DNA from 3 places in the Novosphingobium sp. DS6-6 genome. Region 2 is predicted to be linked to each of the others. Evidence: predicted binding sites of a transcription regulator. Region 2 holds the regulator's gene; each other region holds the start of a gene.
The links. Region 2 encodes LexA, which represses DNA repair genes until DNA is damaged. Its sites were predicted from a motif close to GTTCCNCNCTTGTTCT; they were not measured.

Region 1: recA (recombinase RecA) is a predicted target of LexA. The motif match lies at 5,934-5,949, and genes of this name have one in related genera.
Region 3: AC3EDY_RS09045 (ribonucleoside-diphosphate reductase subunit alpha) is a predicted target of LexA. The motif match lies at 6,266-6,281, and genes of this name have one in related genera.

What each region holds. Positions count from the first base shown of each region.
Region 1 is NZ_JBYNTS010000012.1:20,853-31,143, forward strand. Features, by position in the region: gene AC3EDY_RS13505 (3-hydroxybutyrate dehydrogenase) at 1-729, opposite strand, end outside; gene AC3EDY_RS13510 (patatin-like phospholipase family protein) at 793-1,935, opposite strand; gene smpB (SsrA-binding protein SmpB) at 2,111-2,593, shown strand; gene AC3EDY_RS13520 (DUF2062 domain-containing protein) at 2,694-3,239, shown strand; gene AC3EDY_RS13525 (hybrid sensor histidine kinase/response regulator) at 3,304-5,778, shown strand; gene recA (recombinase RecA) at 6,024-7,094, shown strand; gene AC3EDY_RS13535 (class I SAM-dependent methyltransferase) at 7,145-8,068, shown strand; gene alaS (alanine--tRNA ligase) at 8,133-10,291, shown strand, end outside.
Region 2 is NZ_JBYNTS010000011.1:44,753-55,043, reverse strand. Features, by position in the region: gene AC3EDY_RS13130 (peptidylprolyl isomerase) at 1-1,132, shown strand, start outside; gene trpE (anthranilate synthase component I) at 1,137-2,684, shown strand; gene AC3EDY_RS13120 (anthranilate synthase component II) at 2,695-3,279, shown strand; gene trpD (anthranilate phosphoribosyltransferase) at 3,276-4,271, shown strand; gene trpC (indole-3-glycerol phosphate synthase TrpC) at 4,286-5,074, shown strand; gene AC3EDY_RS13105 (reverse transcriptase-like protein) at 5,081-5,515, shown strand; gene moaC (cyclic pyranopterin monophosphate synthase MoaC) at 5,523-5,993, shown strand; gene AC3EDY_RS13095 (molybdopterin molybdotransferase MoeA) at 5,990-7,234, shown strand; gene lexA (transcriptional repressor LexA) at 7,292-7,981, shown strand; gene AC3EDY_RS13085 (peroxiredoxin-like family protein) at 8,087-8,764, opposite strand; gene AC3EDY_RS13080 (LysR substrate-binding domain-containing protein) at 8,863-9,696, opposite strand; gene AC3EDY_RS13075 (ABC transporter permease) at 9,962-10,291, shown strand, end outside.
Region 3 is NZ_JBYNTS010000006.1:47,253-57,543, reverse strand. Features, by position in the region: gene AC3EDY_RS09070 (hypothetical protein) at 1-299, shown strand, start outside; gene AC3EDY_RS09065 (SPOR domain-containing protein) at 319-1,725, shown strand; gene AC3EDY_RS09060 (ribonucleotide-diphosphate reductase subunit beta) at 1,796-2,851, opposite strand; gene AC3EDY_RS09055 (DUF2171 domain-containing protein) at 3,072-3,335, shown strand; gene AC3EDY_RS09050 (PepSY domain-containing protein) at 3,500-3,898, opposite strand; gene AC3EDY_RS09045 (ribonucleoside-diphosphate reductase subunit alpha) at 4,183-6,198, opposite strand; gene AC3EDY_RS09040 (GlsB/YeaQ/YmgE family stress response membrane protein) at 6,592-6,975, shown strand; gene nadB (L-aspartate oxidase) at 7,027-8,619, opposite strand; gene AC3EDY_RS09030 (ABC transporter ATP-binding protein) at 9,138-10,097, opposite strand; gene AC3EDY_RS09025 (zinc-finger domain-containing protein) at 10,192-10,291, shown strand, end outside.

The sequences.
Region 1 (10,291 bases), on a different contig from region 2:
GCTGGGGAACGCGGCAAAGAACAGCGCCACTTCGGCAATGTCTTCCACGGTGGTGAATTCGCCGTCCACCGTCTGCCCCAGCATCACGTTCTTGACGACCTCTTCCTCGCTGATGCCCAGTTCCTTCGCCTGTTCGGGAATCTGCTTGTCCACCAGCGGGGTGCGCACGAAGCCGGGGCAGATCAGGTTGGTGCGCACGCCCTTCTTGCCGCCTTCTTTGGCAATGGTGCGGGCCAGCCCCTCGAGCCCGTGCTTGGCCGTGACATAGGCGCTCTTGAGCGGCGAGGCTTCCTTGGAGTGGACCGAACCCATGAAGAGAATCGCCCCGCTACCCTTGGCATACATGTGCGGCAATACGGCCTTGCTGGTCAGGAACGCGCCGTCGAGGTGGATCGCCAGCATCTTTTTCCAGTCGGCAAAGGCAAAGCTTTCCACCGGGTTGACGATCTGGATGCCCGCGTTCGAGATCAGGATATCGACCCCGCCCCAGGTGTCCACCACTTTGGCGACGCCGGCATTGACCTGATCTTCGCTGGTCACGTCCATTTCCACGGCGATCGCCGCGCCAGGGTGATCGGCATTGATGCCGTCGGCCGCGGCCTGTGCGGCGTCCAGCTTGAGATCGGCAATCGCCACGCGCCCGCCGGCCTGCGCGTAACGCCTGGCGATGGCAAGGCCGATGCCGCTGGCCGCGCCGGTGACGATGGCGATCTTGTTGTCGAGGTTCATCGATGCATTCTCCACAGTCTGGGTCGGTCCCCAAGCGATGCCTGGCCGGATTTTCTGGCCCGTTCAGGCAAGATCGAGCGTGACGATGCCACGTGCCGGCAAAGTGCGGTTCTTCCAGCGCGGGCTGGCGAACGAGCGTTCCACGTCGTGGCGGCCGCTGTTCCAGTGCCCCTGCATCGTCATGCGGGAAAACTCGTAATCCTTGCTCTGGGTCTCGTAATCCTCGCCCCGATTGATGAGGTGAAGGATCGTCACGGGGCCATCCTGGGCTCGCGCCGTCAGAATGGCGAGGTCCTCGTCACCGGCGAATTCGGCCGGCAGGCGTTCGGCAAGCCGCGCGGCAGCCGCTTCCAGCGCCTCTATCCGCTTCTGCATGTCGGTGTTGAGCCGGGTCCGGCTGGAAAAGCGGATGTCCTTTTCGCGCTGGGCGCTTTCGGCCAGGCTGCGTGGCATCATGCCATGGGCGGCAAACAGGTCTACCTGAAACACCAGCAGCGGATCGCGCAGCGCCGGGCCGGGGCTGGTTTCGTGCTGTTCGGCATCGCAACCGCGTTCGTCCAGCACGAATTGCAGCGGCGTGTTGGAAACGATGCCGCCGTCCCAATAGGGTTCGCCATCGATCATGATCGGGGGAAAGCCAGGCGGCAGCGCGCCGCTGGCCATGATGTGTTCGGGCTCGATCAGGCGGTCACGGTTGTCGAAATAGGCGAAATTGCCGGTGAGAACATTGACCGCGCCCACGCTCAGGCGCGTCTTGCCGCTGTTGATCAGGTCGAAATCCACCAGTTCCAGCAAAGTCTTGCGCAGCGGGCTGGTATCGTAAAGGCTGATCGAATCGGGCGATCCGGGCAGGGCCAGCCACGGCGGCGTGGTGCGTGGCATGAAAAAGCCCGGGATTCCGGTCAAGGCCACCGATGCGGCGGCCCATTCGTTGAACAGGCGCCGGCCCCAGCCATCGGCAAAGGGCGAGGCGAAAGGAACGCGCGACGACGCCTGTTCCCAGAACGCCCGCAGATGGCGCACCCGCCGCTCGGGTGGATTGCCGGCGATCAGCGCGGCATTGACGGCACCGATGGAAATCCCGGCCACCCAGTCGGGGCAGTAGCCGCTGGCAGCCAGCGCTTCGAACACGCCCGCCTGATAGGCGCCCAATGCCCCGCCGCCCTGAAGCACGAGCACGCAGCGCTCGTGTGTTGCATCGGCCATGTTCGTCCTTGCTCCATCCGGCTGCCGTTGTGCAGTGCAACGCACTGTGCGGGGGCAATGTGAAACTGGCAAGACGGATATGCCACGGCGCCGCCTTCTGCCTGCTCCGTGCTCGCAGATTTCGCGCCTTCTCCCGCTTTCCTTGCGCGCATTCCCTGCCTACATGGGCAGGATCATGGCAAGACCAACCCCCCAGGCCTTCGACAAGAAGAAGATCGTCGCCGAAAACCGCCGGGCGCGGTTCGAGTATTTCGTGGAAGACGTCTACGAGGCGGGCATCGTGCTGACCGGCACGGAAGTGAAATCGCTGCGGTTCGGGGAAGGCTCGATCGCCGAATCCTATGCCGAGGTCAAGAACGGCGAGGTCTGGCTGGTCAATTCCAACGTGCCCGAATTCAGCCACGGCAACCGCTTCAATCACGAGCCCAAGCGCCCCCGCAAACTCTTGCTGAAGGAACGCGAGATCGACCGGTTTCACGGCGCGGTCGAACGCAAGGGCATGACGCTGGTGCCGCTGTCGATCTATTTCAACGGCCGCGGACGGGCCAAGGTCGAACTGGCCCTCGCCAAGGGCAAGAACGCCGCCGACAAGCGCGCCACGATCAAGGACCGTGACTGGCAGCGTGACAAGGCGCGGATCATGCGCGAACACGGCTGAACGCCGGCGATTGCGACGTGTCGCTGCCGTGCTTCATCGTCTGGCAAGTAGAATGCAGGCATGATTGCCCATGCCACAACCACGGGGAATCGCCGTTTCGATGCGCCACAAGATTGCCACCATGGTCCGCTCGTCGATGCCCACGCGTCAGCAGATGGAGCGCAACCGCTTTACCGGCCCTCTGGCCGCGCGCGCGGAACTCTGGCGGTTCACCCGGCGATCGGTGCCGCGCGGGGTGGCGGTGGGCCTGCTGGTAGGCATCTTCGCGATGATCCCGGGGGTGCAGATTGCCGGTGCCGCGGCGCTTTGCCTGCCGCTTCGCGGCAATATCCCGATCGCGGCGGGAATGACGTTCCTGTCGAATCCGGCAACGACGCCGCTGTTCATCGCCGCTTCGCTGGCTTTGGGCAACTGGTTCGGCTTTCATGCCGACGTGGCCACGTTCATGGCCCTGTTCGAGCGCGGGGCCAGCTTTTCCGAATGGGCCGGCTGGCTGCTCTCGGATGCCGCGCCCGCGCTGGTCTTCGGGCTGTTCGTGATTTCCGTGGTGGCGGCCGCGCTCGGCTATGTCATCGCGGGGTTTGCCTGGCGCTGGTGGACGGTGCACAAGCGGCGCACGCGTCTGGCCATGCGCGCCGGGCGGTGAATGGTTCAGGCGGTAAAGGGTCGAACGGCATGTGTCGGCCGCAACAGTAACGAAGGGGACAGGCGTGCCGGCGGCAGCGGGCGACATCGGCGAAGGCGCTTTTCCGGGCTGGCCTGACGACGCGCGGACGCACACCGCCTCGGCCGCCTGGCGGCGCGACGCGCTGATCGCCGCGCTGGCCGCGCTTGGCGGGGCGGTGCTGCTGGGACTGCTGGCGGGCGATGCCGTTCTGGCGGCCGTCTACCTCGTCGGGCTCGGGGCGCTGGGGCTGGTCGCCCGTGTCGTCGTGCGGTTCCTGCCGCAGCGGGCCGATCCCGCCTGGGCGCCGCCCGACTGGTCGGTTACGTTCGCCGCGATCGAGCGGCCGGACGAGGCCCTGGCGATTATCGACCGCGCCGGCCGCCTGGTTTGCGCCAATGGCCGCTTTACGGAATGGTTCGATCAGGCCGCGCCGCCGCGCTTGCCGATAGCGCCAGCCGATGCCGAAGCGCTGGAGCGCGCCATGCGCGCCGCTTGGCGCGACGGACGGGCGCAGGTAGCACGGCTCACATCCACCAGCGGACAGTGGCGGGCGGATCTGCTCCGCGCGGGCCGCGGGCAGGATCACCTGGTCTGCCGCTTCGTACCGCTGGCGCAGATCGATCTGGTGGCCGACGTCGCCGGCCATGTCGGCGGCAAGCTGGGCCGGGCGCTGACGCGCGAGGGCATCCAGGCCGCGGTCGTGCTGCCCGATGGCCGCGTGCAGGCCGCCAATGCCGCCTTCGCCGCCCGCGCCGCCGGCGAAGGTGCGCAGGTTACGGGCAGCGATTTCGTATCGTGGTTCCGTGCCGATGAAAGCGAGCGCATTTTCTATGCCCGCGAAGGCGCGCGCGGCACACCGGTGCGTTTCATCCATGTGCCGATCGCCGATCCCGACGGCGTGGCCGTGACCGATCCTGCGCAGGTGCCGTCGCTGTTTCTGGTGATCGACAGCGAAGGCGCACTGGGCGATGCCCGCGCCGGCCTGCCGCAGATCGAGGCGCTGCTCTCGCGCCTGCCACTGGGCCTGGCGATGATCGATCGCGACGGGCGCTTCCTTTTTGCCAACCGCGCGTTCCTGCGCGCGGCCGGGCACGATGGACCGGTTCCGCCGCCCTATCCGTCCGACCTGGTCATTCGCGAAGACAAGGGGGCGCTGGCCGATGCGGTGCGCCGCTACACGCAGGGCGCGCCCACAGCCGGTGACGTGGCCGTACGCCTGCTCGCCGCCCCGGAGGAGCCTGTCTCGTTCAGCCTGGCCGGCGTGCGCGGGCTGGGCGAAGGCGTAGTGCTGCTGAGCCTCAAGGACTCGACCGAGGAAGCGCGGCTCAAGCGCGAGATCGCCCAGGCCACCAAGATGCAGGCGGTGGGCCAGCTGGCCGGTGGCGTCGCCCACGATTTCAACAACGTGCTCACCGCAATCATCGGCTATTGCGATCTGATCCTGATGCGCCACACGCCCGGCGACAGCGATTACGACGATATTCAGCAGATCAAGGCCAATTCCAACCGTGCCGCCTCGCTCACCCGGCAGTTGCTGGCCTTCTCGCGGCAACAGACGCTGCGCCCGGAAGTGCTGCAATTGCCCGATGTGGTGGCCGAGGTATCGACGCTGCTCAAGCGCCTGCTGGGCGAGAAAATCCAGCTCGACGTGACGCACGATCGCGATCTCGGGCTGGTGCGGGCCGATCCGGTGCAGCTCGAGCAGGTCCTGCTCAACCTTGCCGTCAACGCGCGCGATGCGATGACTGCCAACGGCACCGACGCCAAGGCCGGCGGCACCCTGCGCATCGCCACCCGCCGTGTCACTGCTGGCGACGTGCGGGCGATGAAAAGCGAAATCCTGCCCATCGGCGACTATACGGCGCTGGTGGTGGAAGATACCGGCCATGGCATCAAGCCCTCGCAGATCGGCAAGATCTTCGAACCGTTCTTCACCACCAAGGACAAGGGCAAGGGCACCGGGCTTGGCCTTTCCACCGTCTACGGGATCGTCAAGCAATCGGGCGGGTTCATCTTTGCCGAAAGCGAGGTGGGCAAGGGCACGCGCTTCACCATCTATCTGCCGGTCCACGTGCCCGGCCCGGCCGATATGGTCGAGGTGTCCAGGCCCAAGGGCGAAGCGCGCCGCACGCAATGGACCGGCGGCGGGCGCGTGCTGCTGGTGGAGGACGAGGATACGGTCCGCGCGGTGGCGGAACGCGCGCTGGTGCGCCAGGGCTATGAGGTCACGACCGCCGCCGATGGGGAAGACGGCCTCGATGCGCTGGCCCGCATCCTGGCCGCCGGCAACGACATCGATCTCGTGGTGTCCGATGTGGTCATGCCGTCGATGGACGGGCCGGCCATGGCGCGCGAGATCCGCCGGGTAAAGCCCGAGTTGCCGGTTCTGTTCATGTCGGGCTATGCCGAGGAGCAGCTGCGCCGCGAGATCGATATTCCCAACATGCACTTTCTCGCCAAGCCCTTTTCCGTGGCGCAGATCGTGGCGGCGGTGGAACAGGTGCTGCGCGGCGCATAGGTGCTGCAACGAGTCGGCATTAGCGCCAGGATGGCAGCATTTCCGGCCGTCGGGAAAAGCACGCCGGTTCGGCATCGGCGCCTTTACGAACCGTTGCAAAACCCCGTAAAATCAATGACCGATGCGCGTTCCTGCAAACAAGCGAGGAATTTTTCGTTCCCCTCTTGTTCTTATGGAACGAAATGAGTACATTGCTTGTGTGTTGACGGTTCGTGTCAGCCATCTCTAGGCAAGGGGAAGCAGCCATGGCGGCGCAGCTCAAGCTCATTCAGGAAGGCAAAGAGAAAGACATGGATCGTCAGAAGGCGCTCGACGCCGCACTGGCCCAGATCGACCGCGCGTTCGGCAAGGGGTCGGTGATGAAGCTGGGCTCGAAAGAGACAATGCAGGTGGAAGCCGTCTCCACCGGCTCGCTCGGGCTGGACATCGCGCTGGGCATCGGTGGTCTGCCGCGTGGCCGCATCATCGAAATCTATGGTCCCGAAAGTTCAGGGAAAACCACGCTGGCGCTGCATGCCATCGCCGAAGCTCAGAAGGGTGGCGGCACGGCGGCGTTCGTCGATGCCGAACATGCGCTCGATCCGGTCTATGCCAAGAAACTGGGCGTCAATATCGACGAACTGATCGTTTCGCAGCCCGACACCGGCGAGCAGGCGCTTGAAATCGTCGATACCCTGGTGCGATCCAACGCCATCGACGTGTTGGTGGTGGACTCGGTCGCCGCGCTGGTGCCGCGGGCCGAAATCGAGGGCGAGATGGGCGACAGCCACGTCGGCCTTCAGGCACGCCTGATGAGCCAGGCGCTGCGCAAGCTGACCGGCTCGATCAGCCGTTCGCGCTGCATGGTGATTTTCATCAACCAGGTGCGCATGAAGATCGGCGTGATGTACGGCAATCCCGAAACCACCACCGGGGGCAACGCGCTCAAGTTCTATGCCTCGGTCCGGCTCGATATCCGTCGCACCGGCCAGATCAAGGAACGCGACGAGATCACCGGCAACACCACCCGGGTCAAAGTCGTCAAGAACAAGGTCGCCCCACCGTTCAAGCAGGTGGAATTCGACATCATGTATGGCGAAGGCATTTCCAAGATCGGGGAAATTCTCGATCTGGGAGTCAAGGCCGGCCTGGTGGAGAAGTCGGGCGCGTGGTTCAGCTATGACTCGGTGCGCATCGGCCAGGGCCGCGAGAATGCCAAGAACTTCCTGCGCGAGAACGCCGAAATGCGCGATCGCCTGGAAGCGGCGATCCGCGGCCGGACCGAGCAGGTGGCCGAAGGCCTCATGGCCGGGCCTGATGCCGATGACGATATGTGATCGCGATTGACGGGACGTGATTGACAGGGTGCGGTCGCGGTCGCGGTCGGGTGCCGCGCCGCGCCCGTGCCGCTTTCTATTCCGGCGCTCTGTTCCTGGTGAAAGGCGCGCCACGCGTCCCTGTCGCCAAGCTGGCCGCGATGGCCTATGCCGGCGCCATGACCCAAGCGATGGACTGGCAGGGCGGCGTCGGCCGTGCCTGGGCAGAAGAATGGCAGCGTACCGATCGCGCCTTTGCCCGGCTGACTCCGGCGCTGCTGGCCGCCATTGCCCCGATGCCCGGCGAGCGCCTGCTTGATATCGGCTGCGGGGCGGGAGAGCTTGCTTTGGCCCTGGCCGCCGCCAGGCCTGCCAGCACGGTATGCGGGATTGATCTTTCGGCCGATCTGATCGCCGCCGCGCGGCAGCGTGGCGCAGGCTGCGTCAATGCGCGGTTTGCCATTGCCGACGCCAGCCAGTGGCGTGATGCCGATTTCGCGCCCGATCTGCTGGTATCGCGCCACGGGGTGATGTTCTTTGCCGATCCGCCAGCGGCCTTTGCGCATCTGGCCCGCGTGGCGGCACCGGGCGCACGCCTGGTCTTTTCCTGCTTTCGCCCGCCGACCGAAAATGCCTGGGCCAGCGCCATGGCCGCGCTGGTGCCGCCGCCCGCGAGGCCGGCCGATCCCCATGCCCCCGGCCCGTTCGCCTTTGCCGATCCCGATCATGTGCGCACGATGCTCGCCGGGTGGACCGACCTGGTCTTCACGCCCCATGATTTCCCCTATATCGCCGGCGAAGGGCCGGACGCGCAGGCGCAGGCTTTCGCGCTTTTTCGCCGCATCGGCCCGGCCGCGTCCGCCCTGCGCCAGGCGGCCGACGACAGGCGCGCCGGCATCGAGGAAGACCTGGTGCAGATCATCGCCGCGCATCATCGCAACGGCGTGGTGGCGTTCGCGGCCGCCGCCTGGATCGTCACCGCCACGAAAGCGTGAACCGGCGGCGCCCGGCGATGAATCCGGCTTGTTCCGGGCGGCCGGCTCGCCTAATCGGCGGGGCATGACTTCGACGAACGAAATCCGCCGGTCCTTTCTGGAATACTTCGGTTCCCAAGGCCACGACGTGGTGCCCTCCGCACCCCTCGTGCCTTACAACGATCCGACGTTGATGTTCACCAACGCGGGCATGGTCCCGTTCAAGAACGTGTTCACCGGGCTTGAAACCCGCAGCGTCCCACGCGCCACGTCGTCGCAGAAATGCGTCCGCGCCGGGGGCAAGCACAACGATCTGGACAATGTCGGCTATACCGCGCGGCATCACACCTTCTTCGAAATGCTGGGCAATTTCTCGTTCGGCGACTATTTCAAGGAACAGGCGATCACGCATGCCTGGACACTGCTGACCAGGGTCTGGGGCCTGCCGGCCGACAAGCTGCTGATCACCGTCTATCATACCGACGACGAGGCAGCCACGCTGTGGCGCAAGATCGCCGGCCTGCCGGACGAGAAGATCATCCGCATCGCCACCAAGGACAACTTCTGGGCGATGGGCGACGATGGTCCGTGCGGCCCCTGTTCCGAGATTTTCTATGACCACGGCCCCGATATTCCCGGTGGCCCGCCAGGCAGCCCGGACGAGGACGGCGACCGTTTCATCGAGATCTGGAACCTCGTGTTCATGCAGTTCGAGCAGGCGGCCGGCCAGATCGTCGGCAACCTGCCCAAACCGTCGATCGACACCGGCATGGGCCTGGAACGCATCGCCGCCGTGCTGCAGGGCGAACACGATAACTATGACACCGATACCTTCCGCGCGCTGATCGCCGCTTCGGAAAGCCTGACCGGGGTCAAGGCCGCGGGCGAACATACGGCCAGCCATCGGGTGATCGCCGATCACCTGCGTTCGTCGAGCTTCCTTCTGGCCGATGGCGTGTTGCCGTCGAACGAAGGGCGCGGTTACGTGCTGCGCCGGATCATGCGCCGCGCCATGCGCCATGCGCATCTGCTGGGCGCCAGGGACCCGCTGATGCACCGCCTGGTGGGGGCGCTGGTCACCGAGATGGGCCAGGCCTATCCCGAGCTGGGCCGCGCGCAACCCTTGATCGAGGAAGTGCTTAAGCGCGAGGAAACACGTTTCCGCCAGACGCTGTCGAACGGCCTGCGTCTGCTCGACGAGGCATCGGCCGGCCTTGGCGAGGGCGACAAGCTGCCGGGCGAGACCGCGTTCCGTCTCTATGACACATATGGCTTTCCCTATGACCTGACCGAAGACGCCTTGCGCGCGCGCGGCGTTGCGGTGGACCGCGATGGCTTCGACGCGGCCATGGCCCAGCAGAAAGCCGCCGCCCGCGCTGCCTGGAAAGGCTCGGGCGATGCCGCCTCGAGCGAGGTGTGGTTCGACATTGCCGAGCGCGAAGGCGCCACCGAATTCACCGGCTATACCGCCACCAGCGGCGAAGGCGTGGTCGTCGCCCTGGTCAAGGACGGTGCCGAAGTGCGCGAGGCCGGCGCGGGCGATGCCGTGACGGTGCTCACCAACCAGACGCCGTTCTATGGCGAAAGCGGCGGCCAGACGGGCGATGCCGGCACGATCGGCGGTGCCGAGGGCCTCAGGATCACTGTCACCGATACGGCCAAGCCGCTGGGCCGGCTGCACGCGCACCAGGCCGTGGTCGAAGCCGGGACGATCCGCGTGGGCGACGCGGTGCATCTGGTGGTCGACGTCGAGCGCCGCGATGCCACGCGCGCCAACCATTCGGCAACGCACCTTCTCCACCAGGCGCTGCGCAACCGCCTGGGCGCCCATGTCACGCAGAAGGGCTCGCTTGTCGCGCCCGACCGCCTGCGCTTCGACTTTTCGCACCCCACGGCGCTGAGCGCGGACGACATCGCCGCGATCGAGGCGGAAGTGAATGCCGAAATCCGCGCCAACGAGCCGGTCACCACTCGCCTCATGAGCCCCGACGACGCCATCGCCGCGGGCGCCATGGCGCTGTTCGGCGAAAAGTACGGCGAGGAAGTGCGCGTGCTGTCGATGGGTCGGGCCACCGACAAAGTCTATTCGGTGGAGCTTTGCGGCGGCACTCACGTCCGCGCCCTGGGCGATATCGGCCTGTTCCGCATCGTGAGCGAAAGCGCGGTATCCTCGGGCGTGCGGCGGATCGAGGCGTTGACCGGCGAAGGCGCGCGGCAATGGCTGATCGGGCGCGAGGATGCCCT
Region 2 (10,291 bases):
CGAAACGCGCAGCGTCACCCAGGTCGTCGTGCCCACCCAGCCCGCGGCCCAGGCACTGGCGGCAGAAATAGCCGGCGGTACGCCGATCGAGGCGGCGGCCCGAACCAAAGGCCTGGCCGCCAGCCGGATCGCCGATCTTTCGCGGGACAAGCTGGCCGCGCAAAGTTCGGCCGCGGTGGCCGATGCCGTGTTCGCGGCTGCCCAGGGCAAGATCGCCCAGCCGGCGCGCAGTGGCCTTGGCTGGCACGTGATCCGCATCGATGCCGTCACCAGAAAGCCGGGCAAGACGCTGGACCAGGCGCGCCCCGAAATCATGGCCGAGCTTACAGCCGAAAAGCGCCACGCCGCGCTGCTCGATCTTTCGGCCCGGCTGGAGGAACAGTTTGAAAACCGTTCCGGCCTTGCCGATGTCGCCAAGACCCAGGGCGTGACGCTGAGCACGACGCCGGCGCTCACCGCCGACGGAAGCGTGTTCGGCCAGCCGGGACAGAAGGCCCCGGCCGATGTTGCCGCGCTGCTTCAGGGGGCCTTTGCCATGGAGCGCGAGGGCGAGGCGCAAGTTGCCCCGCTTGCCGACGGCAAGCGCGTTGCGATTTTCGATGTCGGCCAGATCACCCCCGCCTCGCCAGCCCCGCTCGATCAGATCAAGGATCTGGTGGCGCGCGACTATGCTGCGGCGCAGGGCGTGGCCAAGGCCAAGGAGGCTTCCGCCAAAGTGCTCGCCGCCATGGCCAAGGGCACGTCGCTTGCCGATGCGCTCAAGAGCCTGGGGCTGACGTTGCCGCCGGCCCAGCCGATCAGCCTCACCCGCGAACAGCTGGCTGCCATGCAGCAGAGCGGGCGCCCGCTGCCGCCGCCGCTCGTGCTGCTGTTCGCCATGTCGAAAGGCACCGCCAAACCGCTGGACGCACCCAACAGGGCCGGTGTCTACATCGTGTCGCTCAAGGCCGTCACGCCGGGCGTGATCCCGCCGGGCGATCCGTTCCTGGCCGAGGCCGCACGCCAGTTCGGGCTCGACATGGGGCGCGAGTTGGCCGAGCAGCTGCGCGTGGCAATCCGCAACGAGGTGGGGGTGAAGCGCAACGAAACCGCCTTGCGCACGCTTAACGCCAAGCTTTCCGGTAACCAGTAAGGCCATGACCGCAACCTTGTCGCGGCCCGCGCCGGGTGCCGGTGTCCAGCCTGAAAACAGCGCGGCCGCCCTGGTCGCGCTCGCCGCCGGGCAGCCGGCGCTGGTCTGGCGCAAGCTGATCGCCGACAGCGAAACCCCGGTCAGCGCCGCACGCAAGCTGTTCGTGCCCGAACGCGGCGATTTCCTGCTGGAATCGGTGCAGGGCGGCGAAGTGCGCGGGCGCTACAGCCTGGTGGGGCTCGATCCCGATCTGGTGTTCCGCGCCAGCGGCCCGGCCGCGCGGATCAACTCCGTCTGGCAGACCGATCGGGCCGCTTTTGCCGATCTGCCCGGCAACAGCCTGGCCGAGCTGCGCGCTCTGGTCGAACGCTGCAGGATCGATGTGCCCCCCGGCCTGCCGCCGGCGCTTGCCTGCCTGGTCGGCTATTTCGGTTACGAAACCATCGGCCTGGTGGAAAAGCTGCCGCGCCCGCCGCAGAGCGAACTCGAACTGCCGGACATGCTGTTCGTGCGCCCGACACTGGTGCTGGTCTTCGACCGGCTGACCGACGAACTCACCGTGGTGGCGCCAGTCTGGCCCGAAGCGGGCACGCCCAATACCCTGGTCATGCGGGCGGCCGATCGCATCGATGCGGCGCTGGCCCGCCTGCACGGCCCGCTGCCGGCCGATCCGCGCCTGCCCGGCCCGCTCGATCTGCACCGCCAGCCGCGGATGACGGGCGAACGCTATGGCCAGATGGTCGCCCGCGCGCGCGATTACATTGCCGCCGGCGATATCTTCCAGGTGGTGCTGGCGCAGCGTTTCACGGCCCCTTTCCCTTTGCCGCCCATGGCCCTCTACCGCGCGTTGCGCCGCATCAACCCGTCGCCGTTCCTCTATTTTCTCGATCTGCCCGGTTTCGCGCTGATCGGATCGAGCCCGGAAATCCTGGTGCGCATCCGCGATGGGGAAGTGACCATCCGGCCCATTGCCGGCACGCGCCCGCGCGGCGCAACCGCGCAGGAAGACCAGGCCAACGAGGAAAGCCTGCTGGCCGATCCCAAGGAGCGGGCCGAGCATCTCATGCTGCTGGACCTGGGGCGCAACGACGTGGGCCGCGTGGCTGCCGCGGGAACGGTGAAAGTCACCGAAAGCTACACGGTCGAGCGCTACAGCCACGTGATGCACATCGTTTCCAACGTGGTGGGCCGGCTCGACACGGCGCGTGCGGATTCGGTCGATGCGCTGCTGGCCGGCTTTCCGGCCGGCACCGTCAGCGGCGCGCCCAAGGTCCGCGCGTGCGAGATCATCGCCGAACTCGAGCCGGAAACGCGCGGCGCCTATGCCGGCGGGGTCGGCTATTTCGCGCCCGACGGTTCCGTCGACAGCTGCATCGTGCTGCGCACCGCCGTGCTCAAGGACGGCGTCATGCATGTCCAGGCCGGGGCGGGCATCGTGGCCGACAGCGATCCGGCCGCCGAACAGCGCGAATGCGAGCACAAGTCCGGCGCCCTGTTCGCCGCCGCGCGCGAAGCGATCCGCGTCGCGGCAGAGCCGGCGTTCGGGCAATAGGAAACGCCCCATGATTCTCGTCATCGACAATTACGACAGCTTCACCTGGAATCTCGTCCACTATGTGATGGAACTGGGCGCGCAGGTCCGTGTCGTCCGCAACGATGCCATCACCGCCGCGCAGGCACTGGCCTCGGGCGCCAGCGGCTTCCTGCTCTCGCCCGGCCCCTGCACGCCCAACGAGGCCGGCGTCAGCCTCGATCTGGTCGCTGCCGCGGCGCAGGCCGGGCTGCCGTTGCTGGGGGTATGCCTGGGGCACCAGTCGATCGGGCAGCACTTCGGCGGCAAAGTGGTGCGGGGCGGGCTGATGCACGGCAAGACTTCACCTGTCGCGCATGACGGCAGCGGGGTGTTCGCCGGCCTGCCCTCGCCCTTTACCGCCACGCGCTATCACTCGCTGGTGGTCGAAGACGTGCCCGAATGCCTGATCGTCAACGCCCGGTCCGACGATGGCCACACGATGGGCTTCCGCCATGCCAGCCTGCCGATCCACGGCGTGCAGTTCCATCCCGAAAGCATCGCCACGCAGCATGGCCACGCCCTGATTGCCAATTTCCTGGCCCTGTGCGGGATCGACGCGCGGATGCCGGCATGAGCCTGCTGCCCCCGGTTGGCGAAACTCCGCTGACCCAGGATGAAGCCCAAGCCGCCTTCGCCGCCATTCTCGACGGCACGGTGGACGACGCGGCCATCGCCGCGTTTCTCGTCGCTCTGGCCGATCGCGGCGAAAGCGCCGGCGAGATTGCCGGGGTCGCGCAGGCGATGCGCGCGCGCATGATCCGTGTCGCCGCGCCTGAAAACGCCATCGACGTCTGCGGCACGGGCGGCGACGGGCACCACACGCTCAACGTATCCACCGCGGTCAGCCTGGTGGTGGCCGCCTGCGGCGTGCCGGTGGCCAAGCACGGCAACCGTGCCGCCAGTTCCCGGGCCGGGGCTGCCGATACGCTCGAAGCGCTGGGGCTCGATCTCGATCGCGCGGTCGAAACCGCCGAGGCAACGCTGGGCGATCTTGGCATCTGCTTTCTCTTCGCCGGGCGGCACCATCCCGCCATGGGCCGGATCATGCCGGTCCGCCGCGCCATCGGCCGCCGCACGATTTTCAATCTCGTGGGGCCGCTGGCCAACCCGGCTGGCGTGACGCGCCAGCTCGTCGGCATCGCGCAGCGTGCCTATGTGCCGATCTATGCCGATGCTCTTGCCCGGCTGGGCACGGACCGCGCGTTCGTCGTCGCCGGTGACGAGGGGCTGGACGAGTTGAGCCTTGCCGGCGGCAGCGATCTCGCCGACGTGGAGGGGCAGAGCATTCGGCTGCGCCGGGTGGCGCCGGCCGATGCCGGCCTTGCCACCGCGCCGATCGAGGCCATTCGGGGCGGAGACGCAGCTTACAATGCCGCCGCGCTGATGGCCCTGCTGCAAGGCGCACCGGGGCCTTATCGCGATGCCGTGCTGTTCAACGCCGCCGCGGCGCTGATCGTGGCGGGTGAAGCGGCGAATTGGCACGACGGGGTGGAGGAAGCCGCCGAAGCGCTCGACAAGGGTTTGGCCCTTGCCTTGCTGCGCTGCTGGATCGATGCGTTGAAATAGGGCATCCGCATTTCATGACTGACAAGCTTGCCGAGATATGCGCGACCAAGCGCGGTGAAGTGGCGCAGCGCAAGGCGCATGCTTCACTGGCAGACCTTGCCGCGCGCGCCGGCGCACAAAGCGCGCCACGCGGTTTCGAAGCGGCGCTGCGCGCCCAGGCCGTCAATGGCTTTGCCCTGATTGCCGAAATCAAGAAAGCCAGCCCCTCCAAGGGCCTGATCCGCGCCGATTTCCGGCCGGCCGACCATGCCCGTGCCTATGAGGCGGGCGGCGCCACGTGCCTTTCGGTGCTGACCGACGGCCCCTATTTCCTGGGGCACGAGGATTTTCTCGTCGCCGCACGCGCTGCCTGCACTCTGCCGGTACTGCGCAAGGACTTCATGGTCGATCCCTGGCAGGTGGCCGAAGCGCGCGCGATCGGCGCCGATGCCATCCTCATCATCGTCGCCGCGCTGGGCGATGCCCAGATGGCCGAGATCGAGGCCGCCGCGCGCGAGGCCGGCATGGACGTGCTGATCGAAGTGCACGACGAGGCCGAGATGGAACGCGCCGCGCGTCTCCGCTCGCGCCTCATCGGTGTGAACAACCGCGATCTCAAACGCTTCGTCACCGATATCGCCACGACCGAACGCCTGGCGCCGCTTGCGCCGGAAGGCACTTTGCTGGTGGCCGAAAGCGGCATCGATGCGCATGCCGATCTTCTGCGCCTGGCCGGCTGCGGTGCGCGTACGTTCCTGGTGGGGGAAAGCCTGATGCGCCAGGACGACCTTGCCGCCGCGACCAGGGCCCTGCTGCAGGGCTGACGAGGCGTGGCACGCAAACTGTGGTTCGACGGCGGTTGCCGCCCCAATCCGGGCCGCATGAAAACCGCTGTCGTCACGCGCGGGCGCACCTGGTTCACGGCCGATTGCGGAGAAGGCAACAGCGACCGTGCCGAATGGCTGGCCCTGCTTGCTGCGGTCGATCTGGCCCGTGCGCTGAAGGAAACGGACGTGGTATTCTGCGGGGATTCGGCTTTCGTGATCGACCAGATCAGGGGTTGCACGGCCCCTCACCCCGCCGCTGCCGATTGCCTTGCCGCCTATTGGAACGGCATCGTTCCATTTTCCCGTGTTCGCCTGCGCCATGTCGGCCGCGCGCAGAACCTGGCCGGCATCGCGCTCGATCATCCGCGTGATGGCCTGGCCCCGCCCCAACCGCTTATCGGTGAAGAGGGCTTGCGCCTGGCCGCCCGCGTGGCATGACCGTGGCATGACGCAGCTTACCCATCTCGATGCCCGGGGCCACGCCCGCATGGTCGATATCGGCGCCAAGCAGCCCACCCATCGCGTGGCCGTAGCGCAGGGCCTGATCCGCATGTCGGCCACGGCGCTGGCGGCGATCCGCGACGGCACCGTGCCCAAGGGTGACGTGCTGGCCACCGCCCGCATTGCCGGGATCATGGCCGCGAAGAAGACGGGCGAGTTGATCCCCCTGTGCCACCCCCTCGCGCTCGATGCCGTGGCGGTGGAATTCGCATTCGTGGACGAGGGCGTCGAATGCACCGCCACCGCCTCTCTCACCGCCCGGACCGGCGTCGAGATGGAAGCGATGACAGCCGCTTGCGTGGCGTTGTTGACAATCTATGACATGGCCAAGGCGGTGGACAAGGGCATGGTGATCGAGGCCGTGCGCCTGGTGGCCAAGCGGGGCGGCAAGTCGGGCGATTGGTCTGCGCCATGAACGGCGCGCATGACGGTTCGCGCCCGGCGCCGCTGCCGCTCGAACAGGCCCAGGCGCGGCTGATCGCCCTGGCGCCGCATCTGGCGATCGAACATCGCGCCACGGCAGAGACGCTGGGTCATTACCTTGCCGCGCCGCTGGTGGCGGCACGCACCCAGCCGGCAACCGCGCTTTCGGCGATGGATGGCTATGCCCTGCGTGCCGCCGATCTGCCCGGCCCCTGGTCCGTTACGGGAGAAAGCGCGGCCGGCCATCCCTTTGCCGGGGTGGTGAACCCGGGCGAAGCGGTGCGGATCAGCACCGGGGCGGCCATGCCCGCCGGCGCCGATTGCGTGCTTCTGCAGGAAGACACGGCGCGCAACGGTGATCTGCTCACACTGCAGGGGGTGCCGCCCGATCCGCCGTCGCGGCATATTCGCCCCGCGGGCATGGATTTTGCCGCGCATGACCTGCTGCTCGCCACCGGCACGCGGCTGGGACCGGCGCAGATCGCACTGGCCCTGGCCGCCGGGCATGGCCACGTGGCGGTGCACCGCCGCCTGCGCCTGGCGATCATCGACAGCGGCGACGAACTGGCCGCGCCGGGGCACGCCCCGCTGCCGCACCAGATCCCGGCCAGCAACGGCCCGATGCTGGCGGCCATGGCGGCCGCCTTGCCGGTCGACGTGCAGCGGATCGGCCCTGTGCCCGATGACCTTGCCCGGCTCGCCGCTGTGCTCGACGCCGTACGCGATGCCGATGTGGTGGTGACCAGTGGCGGTGCTTCGGTGGGCGATCACGATCTCGTCCGCCCTGCGCTCGAAGCCGCGGGGGCGCAGATCGATTTCTGGCGCGTGGCGATCAAGCCCGGCAAACCGTTGCTGGTGGGCCATCGCCCGGCCGGGATGACGGGAGTGCCGCAGATCATTCTCGGGCTGCCAGGCAACCCCGCCTCGGCATTCGTTACCGCGCATCTGTTCATGCTGCCACTGCTGCGGGCGGCGCTGGGCGCGGCCCAGCCACTCGCCATGCCGTTTGACGCCCCGCTTGCCCGGCCCATGCCCGCCGGCGGCGGCCGCACCGAATTCCTGCGCGCGCGATGGGACGGCGTGACGGTGACGCTCGATCCGCTGCAGGATTCCGGTGCCATCAGCCCTATCGCCCGCGCCAACTGCCTGGTCAAGCGCGAAGCCGGCGTGGCCCCGCAACCGCAGGGAACGCCCGTTCCGGTCTATCTGCTCGATTTTGGCGGATTTGCTTGACGGGTTCGGTTTGGTTGCTTATTCGTTCCGCATTCGTTCGCTAGAGGAGACTTGCGGATGCTTACGCGCAAGCAGCACGAACTGCTCTCATTCATCCAGACGCGGCTTGATGAGTCCGGCATTTCCCCCTCGTTCGAGGAGATGAAGGAAGCGCTCGATCTCAAGTCCAAGTCCGGCGTCCACCGCCTGATCTCCGCGCTTGAGGAACGGGGCTTTATCCGCCGCCTGCCAAACCGCGCGCGGGCGCTGGAAGTGATCCGCGAGCCTGAAAGCCTGGCCACCAAGGCCGCCCCGCGCGCCACCATGCCACGCCCGGCGCTTGCCCCGGCCAACACCGGTCACCCGATCCCCGCCGCGGCGAACGACGTGATCGAGATTCCGCTGCACGGCCGCATTGCCGCTGGCGCCCCGATCGAAGCGCTGGAAGGGTCGGGCGTCCTGCCCGTGCCGGCGGCGCTGCTCGGTTCCGGCGAGCACTATGCGCTCGAAGTTTCAGGCGATTCCATGATCGAGGCCGGCATTCTCGATGGCGATTATGCTCTCGTGCGGCGCACCAGTACCGCGCGCGATGGCGAGATCGTCGTTGCGCTGGTGCGCGGCGAGGAAGCGACGCTCAAGTATCTCCACCGCGAGAAGGGCATGATCCGCCTCGATCCGGCCAATGCGGCCCATGATCCGCAATTCTACGCGCCCAACGAAGTGGAAGTGCAAGGCAAGCTGGCAGGCCTTCTGCGCCGTTATCACTGACAGGCCTTCTCACGGGCACCGGCAGGCTTTCCCACGGGCTGGCCTTCCGGCCGCCGCGATGGGCAGCGGGCCGTCCGGAACGCTCGCCACCCCGCGCCGCGCCGTTCAGCCTGCGGTCGCGGCCACGTCTATCCGTGTCTCGGGTAGCTGCGCCAGGATGGTCTCGGCCTCTGGCCGGTCGAGCCAGTCGGGGCTTACCGCAAGGAAGCGCAAAGTGCGATCGGGCGCCACGATCGCCACGGCCGGCTGAGTCATCTCATAACTATGCGTGCCCAGCGTCGCCCCGATCCACGGCGCGCCCGGGGCCACCGCCGGCTGGTCATCGGGAAAGAACGTGATACCGAGCTGCCGCGCCAGGGCATAACCGGGATCGGCAAACGTGGGGAAACGCAGGCCATGGCGCTCTTTCGGCCCCGTATCGACCGGGATCTGCGGGCTGACGGCCAGAAGGCGAATACCCGCCGCGTCGAGCCTGGGCCGCAAGGCCTCGTCATAATAGGGCAACGCGATGTTGCAGGCCGGGCAGCCGCCAAAGCGGAAGAAGATCAGCACGGCGGGGCCATCCGCAAGGAGGGCGTCGCTGTCCTGCGTCTCCCCTTGCGCGTCCACCAGGCGGAATGGCGCCAGCCGCGTGCCGGGCGCCGGGTGGCGAGACGGATCATGCCGTTCCACCAGCAGGCGCCGCTGTTCGGCATTGCGGGCCAGCTGCTCGGGCGCCCAGGTCCGCGCGCGCTCGGCGGCAAGATCGGCAAAGCGTTGGGCAAGGCTAGCGGGCTGGGTCATGATCGCATTCCTGTGCTGAGGTTCCGCTTCGACCGCTAGACCTGCCGCTTTGTGCCGACCATCGAGATCAGCGCCGCCATGCATGAGACTTTGCAATACTACAGCGTGGCCACGGTTTGCCGCGCCAGTTCGGCGAGCCGCGCCGTGGCAGCATCGAGCGCGCCGGCGGTCTGGAGAATGCACGAGACACGCGGGAGCGCGGGCAGCGGGCCACTGTCGAGCAGGGCATCGGGCAAAAACAGCGGCGTGCGCACGGTCAGCCCCAGCCCGGCCTGCACTGCCGCGCGCAGGGTCGTCAGGTTGGGCGTTTCCACGGTGATGCGATAAGTGCGGCCGATATCCTCCAGCGCGCGGATCGCCGCCTCGCGGAAGCGGCAGGGCTGCTCGAGCACGGCCAGCGGAATAACTTCGCGCCCGGCAAGGCCCGCCTCGCCGAACCAGGCCATGTCGGCCGTGGCCACGGCGTTTTCGTCGCTGGGCAGACCATAACCCAGCACGATGTCAAGCTGGCGCCGCTCGAGCTGGCCGAGCAGTTCGGCCGTACCCGCGATGCGCGAATAGATCTGCGCCTCGGGATGCAGTTCGGCAAACTGCGCCAGCAGGCCCGAAAGCAGCAGCTCGGCGAAATCCTGCACCATCCCGATCCGCGCCGGGCCGTTGTATTGGCCAGCGCTCACCGCCGCGACGGCTTCGTCATGCAACGTCAATACCTTGCGCGCGTAATCGAGCATGAGTTCGCCCGCCGGAGTCAAAGTAAGACGCCGGCCATCACGGTGGAACAGCGCCTGCTGCAGCAGTTCTTCCAGGCGCTTGATCTGCAGGCTGAGTGCCGACTGGGTGACGAACACCTTTTCCGAGGCGTTGAGCATCGAACCGGTATCGACGATGGCAACGAAGCTGCGCAGCAGGTTGGTGGGCAGGTTGACCGGCATGAGGCACCATCGGACAAGTTGGAAGGGGCGGGCAAGTTGGAAAGGGCAGGCAATTCCTCACAGCTACAGCCACCTATTTTATCTATCAAAATAGTAGACATTTAAAATGCTAAAGGAAGTGTTTGTCGGCGCGGTTCCCCGCCGAAATGCTTCGCTTGGCCGCCATCTATGAGCGCTGCAAATGAATGGGGATCAAAACTCAATTGATTGAATAGACAATGCAGGTTCTGCTGTCAGCAAGATTCCGCCATTCAGGTCTGCCACCATGCCCAACCGCGTTTCCGTCCGCATTGCACCGCCTGCCCTGATCGGGCGGCTCGGCCGCTCGCGCTGGTCGTCCCCGCTCGGCCTGCTGGGCGCGTGGGAGCTTGCATCGCGTTCCGGAATCATCCCCGAACGCACGCTGGCCGCGCCATCGGCCGTGATCGCCACTTTGTGGACCATGCTCGTTTCCGGCGAATTGCCGCAGAACCTTCTGGTTTCGTTCTGGCGGGTGGGGTTCGGCCTGGCGATCGGCGTATCCGTGGGCGTGGTTCTGGCCTTGCTGGCCGGACTTTCACGCCAGGGCGAGGCGATGGTCGATCCCATCATGCAG
Region 3 (10,291 bases), on a different contig from region 2:
AGATCGTTCAGCTTCCGGCGCTGATGGAGCGCAAGGTTGCCGCCAATCGCCGTGCCACGCAGGATGTGGAGCAGCTGCCGGGCCGGAAAGTGGCTTTCACCTTGCGGCTCGATCCGCGCCGCCACGCCCTGTTGCGCGCCTGCTGCACCGCCGAACAGCGCAGCGCCCAGGCCTTGCTGGTCGAAGCCCTGGATCGCCTGGTCGATGCCACGCCCGGCCTGGAAGACGTGCTTGCCGAACTTGCCCAATCCGCCCTCTCGCCCCACGCGCACCCCGCTGCCAAGCGGCGGCCACGCTGATCTCATGCCGGGAAATATCATGATCGCGCACCAGATGTTCCGCATGCTTGCCACTACGGCGCTTGCCGCCGGCCTCGTTTCCGGGTGTGCCCAGGGCACGTCTCATCCTGGCCAGACAGCTTCCCGTGCACAGGCGAAACTGAATGGCGGGGAAGCCGTCAAGGCGGTTGCGCTGGCCGAACAGGCCGTGCTCGCCGATCCGCGCAACCCCGGCTATCGCATGCTGCTTGGCAGTGCTTATATGCGCGCGGGCCGCTTCCTGGCCGCGCGCCAGGCCTATGACGATGCCATGGAACTTGGCCTGGATGACGGCAAAGTGGCGTTGAGCCTGGCATTGACCGATATTGCGCTGGGCCACGGCGATGTCGCTCTCGATACGCTGGTTGCCCATCGCCAGCAGATTCCGGTGGCCGATTACGGGCTTGCCCTCGCCCTTGCCGGCCAGGCCGATCAGGCGGTGGCTCTGTTGAGCAACGCGGTGCGCGCCGGTGACGACACGCCCAAGCTGCGCCAGAACCTGGCCTATGCCCTGGCCATGGCTGGCCATTGGCGCGAAGCGCGCGAAATGGCGGCGCAAGATGTTCCGGCCGACCAGGTTCCCGGTCGCATGGCGCAGTGGGCGCAATTGAGCGATCCGGGCAACATGCGCCTGCGCGTGGCCAGCGTGCTGGGCGTGCCGGTGCGCATGGACGACGAAGGCCAGCCCATTGCGTTGGCCTTGGTCAATTCCCCCGCGCCCGGCACGGCCGGCAAGCCGGTTGAGCAGGCGGTCGAAGCAGCTACCGCCCAGGCCGGCGCCGCACCCATGCTGGCCCAATTCGCTGCGCAGGAACTGCCCGCCATCGACAATGGCGCTGCGCAACCGCAAATGGCCGATGCCAGCGCCGCATCCTCTGTGGAAAAGCTGGCGGCGATCGACATGCCCCCATCTGCCGCCGCTGGCGCCACGGCGCCGGCCGGATCTTCTCCGGCCCTGGCACCGGCGCCGCGTGCCGGCATTGCCGCGGTCCCCGCTCCGCTGCTTCTGCGCAAGCCCGCCAAGGCGGACCGTGCGCCCGCCCTGGTGGCCCGCGCCGCTCAAGTCCGCGCTGCCAGCCTGGCTGCGCGCCCCGACGCACGGCCCGCTGGCACGCATCTGGTACAGCTTGGCGCCTTCTCCACCCAGGAAGGCGCACACCGCGCCTGGCGCCACTATCTGGCGATGAACCCCGCGCTCAAGAGCTACCGCCTGGTCATCACCCCGGCAACGGTCAACGGCAAGCAATTCTGGCGTACCCAGGCCGCGGGCTTTGCCAGCGCCGATCCGGCGCGGTCGCTGTGCGGCTCGGTCAAGGCCAAGGGCGGTGCGTGCATCGTGCTCGACAGCCCGGTCACCGGCCGGCCCGGGGCGGCGCCGGCCGTGCGTTTCGCCAGCAACCGCCGCTGATCAGGACCGCGATTGAAGCCGGGGCGGGGAAGCCTATCCACTCCCCCGCCATGAACCGGCACGCCAGGCGTTACTCGGCGGCGATGCCGGCGGCGCCGAACATGTCCACGTCCGCCTCGGCCGGTTCGGCCGTGGTATTGGCGGCCTTGGCCATGCGGCGGTTGTCGAAATTGGACCACACGTCGTTCCAGTTGCCGCGCGTGGCGGCCTTGGAATATTCGGTGGCGCGGGTTTCGAAGAAGTTGGCATGCTCTACCCCGTTGAGCAGCGGGGCAAGCCAGGGCAGGGGGTGTTCCTCGATCATGTAGATCGGGTCAAAGCCCAGCTGGCCCAGCCGCCAGTCGGCGATGTAGCGGATGTACCGCTTGATTTCCTTGGGGCTCATTCCCGGCACCGGGCCTTGTTCGAATGCCAGATCGATAAAGGCGTCTTCGAGCCGCACGGTCTTCTGGCAGCAATCGAGAATATCTTCCTTCACGGCCTTGGTCAGGCAATGGCGCTCGGCACAGAATTCCTTGAACAGCCGCGTTATGCCCTCGCAATGCAGCGATTCGTCGCGCACCGACCAGCTTACGATCTGGCCCATGCCTTTCATCTTGTTGAAGCGCGGGAAATTCATCAGCATCGCGAACGAAGCGAACAGTTGCAGCCCTTCGGTAAAGCCGCCGAACATGGCCAGCGTGCGGGCGATATCCTCGTCGTTCTCCACGCCAAACTGCTGCATGTAATCATGCTTGTCGCGCATTTCGGCATATTCGAGGAACATGCCGTATTCGCTTTCGGGCATGCCGATCGTGTCGAGCAGGTGCGAATAGGCGGCGATGTGGATCGTTTCCATGTTGGAGAACGAGGCCAGCATCATTTTCACTTCGGTGGGCTTGAACACCCGGCCATACTTTTCGTGATAGCAATCCTGTACTTCCACGTCGGCCTGGGTGAAAAAGCGGAAGATCTGCGTCAGCAAATTGCGTTCGTGGTCCGACAGTTTCTGGGCCCAGTCGCGGCAATCCTCGCCCAGCGGCACTTCCTCGGGCATCCAGTGGATCTGTTGCTGGCGCTTCCAGTACTCGTAGGCCCAGGGATATTCAAAGGGCTTGTAGGTTTTGCGGGCTTCGAGAAGAGGCATGGCGGCTGTCCTGTTGGATCGGCTGATATAGGAGGCTTCAAGCGGCGGGAAAGGTCTGGGAAGCGACGGCGGTATCGGGGCCGGGCGGTGCCGGTCGACCCGGCAGAAAGAGCAGGTGCGGAACACGGGAACGGCCCGCCCGGCGCGGCATTGTTCGGAAAAGGGCATCCGGGCGAAAGACACCCGCGTTTCCCTTGCCAGACAATCGAGGAGGCTGGGCATGACCGGCAACGACAGCAATCCCGTCGCAAGCCAGATTCGCGAACACATGGCCGTCATCGGCGCCGACGGTGCCCCGGTGGGCACGGTCGATCATGTCGACGGGCACCACATCAAGCTGACCAGGGCCGAAAGCGGCGCCCATGCCGGGCACCATCACTACATTTCGCTGGGCCTTGTGGCGGGTGTGGAGGATGACATCGTGCGCCTTTCGGCCAATGCCGATGTCGCTATCACGTTCGAAGAAGAGGAAGGGGAGCAATAGCGCATCACGCCCCGTCCCGATCACGGTTTCCCGCAAAGCCGCGTCCCCTTCGCGGCCAGGTCGTCCCTGGCGACCGGAAGGCGTCCCGCTCCACGTCGTACGTTGCGGGACGCTTTTTCCGTCCACGGCCGCCCCAACCGCGGCGCGGACCGGGAACCTGACACTCAGTCCCAGAACCAGCCCGGCTTCAGGCCGCGATTCTTGCGGTTGCGCCACATCTGAACATACATCCAGAGGCCCGAAACGCCGAAGAAAATCATGGCGAAGCCCGATAGCGTGCTGATCGCCACGCCCACCGGGCCAAAGCTTTCCCCCGAATGCAGGTGATGCAGCAGGCCGACGACCGACCGGCCGCCGGTCGGCTTGGGCCGGCATATGTAGTTCGCCGGACAGACGAAGGCCGGTACGGGCGGCGGACCGGCCATGAGCGCTTCCTTGCCCGGGGGCGCCTTGCGTTCGCCACCGCTGAGCAGCGGCACGATCTGGCTGAGCGTGCCGGTCACGGCGATCCACAACAGGAAAATTCCGAAAAACACCGAAATCCAGCGATGCCACTTGCGCATTGGTCGATCCCCTATGGCTGATGCGCCCCATGCCGCCGTCCGTGCAGGCCTCCGGGCCGACATCGACGCCGGCCGGGCGAGGCCGGGCGCCGTTGTGCCGCTGCCCCGCCCCCGGGGGCAAGGCGCGAAATGTCGCCATATGTAACATGATCAGGCAGGTGGTCCGGTCCGGCATGGGGGCTACGCTGGCAAAAGGGCGAAACGAATGGGCCGGGCGGTGCCCATGGCGATGCGGCCACTGGATGTCCACCGAAAGGGTTCGGCGCGACATCCGATGCCCACGGTTACTGGCAGGCCAGGCATTCCTCGTAATCGGTCTGCTTCACGTCCAGTTCGATGCGCCGCGCCTCGGCGGTGTTGTCCGCTTCCACCCCGCCGGCGAAACCGGCTCGCTGGACCGATTTGGAACGCAGGTAATAGAGCGACTTGATACCCTTCTCCCAGGCCTGGAAGTGCAGCATCAGCAGATCCCACTTGTCGACGTCGGCAGGGATGTAGAGGTTCAGTGACTGTGCCTGATCGATATAGGGCGTCCGGTCTGCCGCAAATTCGAGCAGCCAGCGCTGGTCGATTTCGAAGCTGGTCTTGAACACCGCCTTCTCGTCGGCCGACAGGAACTCCAGATGCTGGACGGAACCGCCCCGCTCCAGAATCGAATTCCACACGTTGGTGGAATCCTTGGCTTTCTCGCGCAGCAGTTTTTCCAGATAGGGATTCTTGACCACGAACGAGCCGGATAGTGTCTTGTGCGTATAGATGTTGGCCGGAATCGGTTCGATGCAGGCTGACGTGCCGCCGCAGATGATCGAGATCGATGCCGTGGGGGCAATCGCCATCTTGCACGAAAAACGCTGCATCACGCCCATGTCGGCCGCATCGGGGCAGGGGCCGCGTTCCTGGGCCAGCAGCAGCGAGGCTTCGTCGGCTTTGGCGGCGATGTGGCGGAACATCTTGAGGTTCCACGCCTTGGCCATGGCGGATTCGAACCCGATGCCCTTCTTCTGCAGGAATGAATGGAAGCCCATCACCCCCATGCCGACCGAACGCTCGCGTGCGGCGGAATACTTGGCGCGGGCCATCTCGTCAGGGGCGCGATCGATGAAATCCTGCAGCACGTTGTCGAGGAAGCGCAGCACGTCCTCGACAAAATGCTTGTCGCCCTGCCATTCGTCCCAGGTTTCCAGGTTCAGCGAGGAAAGGCAGCACACTGCCGTGCGATCGTTGCCGAGGTGATCGATGCCCGTCGGCAACGTGATTTCCGAACAGAGGTTCGAGGTGGAAACCTTGAGGCCCAGATCGCGATGATGCCGGGGCATCATGCGGTTCACCGTGTCGGAAAAGACGATATAGGGCTCGCCCGTGGCCAGACGCACTTCCACCAGTTTCTGGAACAGCGAGCGGGCATCGACCTTGCCGCGCACCGAATTGTCCTTGGGGCTCCGCAGGGTGAATTCGGTGCCGTCGCGCACGGCTTCCATGAACGCGTCGGACAACAGTACGCCGTGGTGCAGGTTGAGTGCCTTGCGGTTGAAATCGCCCGACGATTTGCGGATTTCGAGAAATTCCTCGATTTCGGGATGCGAAATATCGAGATAGCAGGCGGCCGAGCCGCGGCGCAGCGAACCCTGGCTGATCGCCAGCGTCAGGCTGTCCATCACGCGCACGAACGGGATGATGCCGCTGGTCTTGCCGTTGAGGCCGACGTTCTCGCCGATTCCCCGCACGTTGCCCCAGTAGGTGCCGATGCCGCCCCCGCGCGAGGCGAGCCACACGTTCTCGTTCCAGGTCTTGACGATGCCCTCGAGGCTGTCTTCCACCGAATTGAGATAGCACGAAATGGGCAGGCCCCGGCCAGTGCCCCCGTTCGACAGCACCGGCGTTGCCGGCATGAACCACAGGTTGGAAATGTAATCGTAAAGCCGCTGGGCGTGATCCTTATCATCGGCATAGGCATCGGCCACGCGCGCAAACAGATCCTGATAGGATTCGCCGGGCAGCAGATAGCGATCGTCGAGCGTTTCCTTGCCGAACGCGGTCAGCTTGGCATCACGGGCCGCATCGGTGACGATGGCAAAGCGGCGCGGGTTGACTGACTTGGAATCGAGCGGGGCCTTGACCGCGGCCGCGCGCGCCGCATCCGCTGCAATCGCCGTGGCAACGGCTGCGAAAGGGGCTCCCGGCGGGGCCGTCACCGGGTCCGCAGCAGCATCCGCATTGTGCTTGTCGTCTGCCTGCATGTCCTGCGTCCTTGCTGCAAGTGTGGCCAGCCCACCTTCCAGTCCCAGTTCGTCCTGCGCCATCAACGCCGTCCCATCGCTCAGTTCCCCGGTCCTGAAATTCACGCTCGTTCCCCAGCTTGCCATCAACGAAACAGAAAGGGAACAAAATCCCGCCCTGTTCGATCATCGTGCCAGTCGCGACACCAAAAACGCCAGCAACGTCAAAGGGTCCGCTCGATATCGAACGGCGCGCGACCCGATATGGGTACCGCTTGACGATAACTAGGTTTGGTTGCCCCCGGTCAACGCGACCACAACCCATAGTGCTTGAACCGCGAGTGGCAGGCAAGTGGGGCATTGCGGTAGGAGGCATGCGATTCGTCGCAAGCACGATTCGCTTCGTCGCTAAAACGCCACGTTGCAGCGCAGCGACGCGCGAGGTTTCCATGGGTTCAAGAGGCAAAGTGCCGCGGCATGGATTTTTTTGCCCTTGCCGGCTTTGCTGTGGACAACGAAATGTCCAGCCACGGTTGGCGCGATATCCCCGGTTGTTCGACACGCCGCGCGGGGGCTGCGCTGCTGGCGCGAAATCAAGGAATTCTGGTCATGGGCTATGTTTTCTCGATGCTGTTGTTGGGCTTGATGGTAGGCATCGCTGCCCGGTTTTTCTATCCCGGGGCCGTGGAAATGGGGCTGATGCGGACGATCCTTCTTGGCATCGGCGGGGCATTGGTGGCAGGCTTCGCGGCGAGCCTGGCCGGCCGTGGCAGTGTGCGCGACGGGTTCGACCGCGCTGGGTGCCTGGCCTCGACCGTGGGCGCGATGCTGCTGATCTTCCTTGGCCGGCATGTCTGGTAAGCCGGTGGCGCCGCTTCGAGCCTAGCCGCTTCGAGCCTAGTCGCTTCAAGCTTAGTCCGGGACCAGGATCGTTTCGCGCGCAGCCGGCTGGGCCTGCGGAAAATCCTGGTTGTAGTGCAGCCCACGGCTCTCGCGGCGCGCCCTGGCGCTCTGCACGATAAGATCCGCCGCTTCGAGCAGATTGCGCAACTCGATCAGATCGGCCGTGACGCGCACGTTGCCGTAATATTCGTGGATTTCGCTTTTGAGCATGGCGATGCGGTGAGCGGCGCGTTCCAGCCGCTTGTTGGTTCGCACGATGCCTACGTAATTCCACATGAACCGGCGCAGTTCGGTCCAGTTCTGCTTGATCACCACGTCCTCGTCGGAATCCGATACGCGGCTTTCGTCCCACACGCGCACGGCGGGCGGCAGGGAAAACGCGTCCCAGCGATCGATAATGTTGCGCGCGGCGGCGTCGCCGAAGACGAAGCATTCGAGCAGGCTGTTCGAAGCCAGGCGATTGGCGCCGTGCAGCCCGCTTTCGGAACATTCGCCCACCGCATAGAGCCCGGCCAGATCGGTGCGCCCGGCCAGATCCACCAGCACGCCGCCACAGGTATAATGCTGCGCCGGCACCACCGGGATCGGCTCGCGCGTCATGTCGATGCCGAGCCCCAGCAGTCGCTCGTAGATGTTGGGAAAGTGGCCGCGGACGAACTCGGGATCCTGATGGCTGATGTCGAGATGGACGTAATCGAGCCCCAGCCGCTTGATCTCGTGGTCGATCGCGCGGGCCACCACATCGCGCGGGGCCAGTTCTTCGCGCGGGTCGAAGCGCGGCATGAAGCGCTTGCCTCCACCAGGAAAACCCGGGGGGATTTTCAGATGGCCGCCTTCGCCGCGCACCGCCTCGGTGATCAGGAAGTTCTTGACCTCGAGATTGTAAAGGCACGTGGGGTGGAATTGCATGAATTCCATGTTGGAAATGCGGCAGCCCGCGCGCCAGGCCATGGCGATGCCGTCGCCAGTGGCGCCGCGCGGAGCGGTGCTGAACAGATAGGTGCGCCCGGCACCGCCGGTGGCCAGGATCGTGGCCCGCGCCGTCAGGCACTCCACCTTGCCGGTCGCGGCATTGAGCGCATAGACGCCCCATACCCGCCGATCGCCTTTGGGGTGGGAACGATGGCGGTCGGTAACCAGGTCGATCGCCACCATATCGGGCTTCAAAGTGATGTTGGGATGCGCCATCGCGGCACGGATCAGCGCATTTTGCACGGCAGCGCCCGTGGCATCGTCCACATGCACGATGCGCCGATGCGAATGGCCGCCTTCGCGCGTCAGATGCAGGCTGCCGGCGTCTTCGTTGAACGGCACCCCGATCTGGGCCAGCCGGGCGATCGCCTCGGGCGCATGCTCGACGACATGTTCCACCGTTTCCCGGCGATTGAGGCCGCACCCCGCGATCATCGTATCGCGCACGTGATCTTCGAACGTGTCGCCTTCGTCGAGCACGGCGGCAATGCCCCCCTGCGCCCAGGCCGTGGATCCACCGTCGAGGCGGCCTTTGGCCAGGACCAGCACCCGGCAGCGCTCGGCCAGAACCAGCGCCGCCGTAAGGCCTGCGGCACCCGAGCCGACGATAACCACATCCTGCCCGCTCATGGCCGGGTCCTGCGAAAAAGAGGCGGAATCTTCACGCGGGTCTCTTTGCCCGGGCGGCTGCCGTTTGAAAAGCCATTTGGCAATCGGCCGGCTTGGGCAAGGGGGCGTTCCGCCCACAGAGGCATAACTTAAGTTATATGACGATAGCTGATTCCTCTTCAGATTTGATCTACAGATTGTTAAATTGATCTGTCTCGTACGCGAACGAGGGAGTCGGGGGATGAAATGATGTTCGGTCGTTTTCTGTGCCTGTTCAACCGCCATCGCCCCCAGCGTGACAAAGTCACTTGGGACGGCCTTAACTACCATGCCGAATGCATCCATTGCGGCCGGCCGGTCTACCGCCTCCATGGCGGCGGATGGCGTCTGCGCCGTATCGCGGTTGCAGCTGAAAAAAGCAGCTAAAACAGAAAATTAATTTGAACTGACGGGATCGGATGGAAACACGGACGGGCGCGGTCGCAAAAGACCGCGCCCTTTTCCTTTCGGAATGTTGCCGTCCAGGACCCAGCGCTGTTTCAGGCCGAGGCTGTCAGGCTCACGAACACGTCTTCGAGATCGGCTTCGCGGGTCGATACATCGAGAATGTCGACACCCAGGGTTTGGATCAGGCTTAACACTTCGCCCGCATTGCTGCGATCCTTGTCATAGGTGATCTCGACCTGTCTTTCGTTAAGGATGGACCGGACGAAGGCAGGGTGCTGCGGCGCCTGTTCCAGCGGCCGGTCGAGCGTCAGCACCACGACCTTTTCGCGCGCCATGCCCACCAGTTCGCGCGTCGGCTTGTTGGCGATCAGCCGCCCATGGTTGATGATGGCGATGCGGTCGCACAGTTGTTCCGCCTCTTCGAGGTAATGGGTGGTGAGCACCACGGTAACGCCGCCGGCGTTGAGTTCGCTCACCAGTTCCCACAGCTGGCGCCGCAATTCCACGTCCACCCCGGCAGTCGGCTCGTCCAGCACCAGCACGGGCGGCGTGTGGACCATGGCTTTGGCGATCAGCAGACGGCGTTTCATGCCGCCTGAAAGCGAACGGGAATAGGCCTTGGCCTTGTCGGCCAGATGAACCGCGCGCAGCAGTTCCATCGAGCGGCGCAGATGCCTGGGCACGCCATAAAGCCCGGCCTGAATATCGAGGACCTCGATCGGGGTGAAAAACGGATCGAACACGATTTCCTGCGGTACGATGCCGATCGCGGCCTTGGCATTGCGCCGATCGGCATCGATGTCGTGCCCCCAGATTTCCACCGTGCCCGAGGTTTTCAGCACCAGGCCAGCCAGGGTATTGATCAGCGTGGATTTGCCCGCGCCATTGGGGCCGAGCAGGCCGAAGATTTCCCCGCGCGGCACATCGAAGCTGACCCCTTCGAGCGCAAGCTTGGCCGGCGCCTTGCCGGCAGCGGCATAACGCTTGACCAGATCGCGGATGCGAATGGCGGGGGGAGCGGCGGTTTCGCGCAAGGCGGCAGGCGTATTCATGGCCCGCTTCCTGCCCCCAGTTGCGGGCCAGGTAAAGGCTTCAATCGGCAAAACGGCAATTGTGCGGTGCGGTCGCATTTGCTAGGCGGCGGGCATGATCCAGCCACCCGAAACGATCTTCACCGATGCCACCCGCGTGAGCTGCGACGGGTCGACCGGCATTCGCACTACCGGCGCTTTCAAGCCTTCGGCGC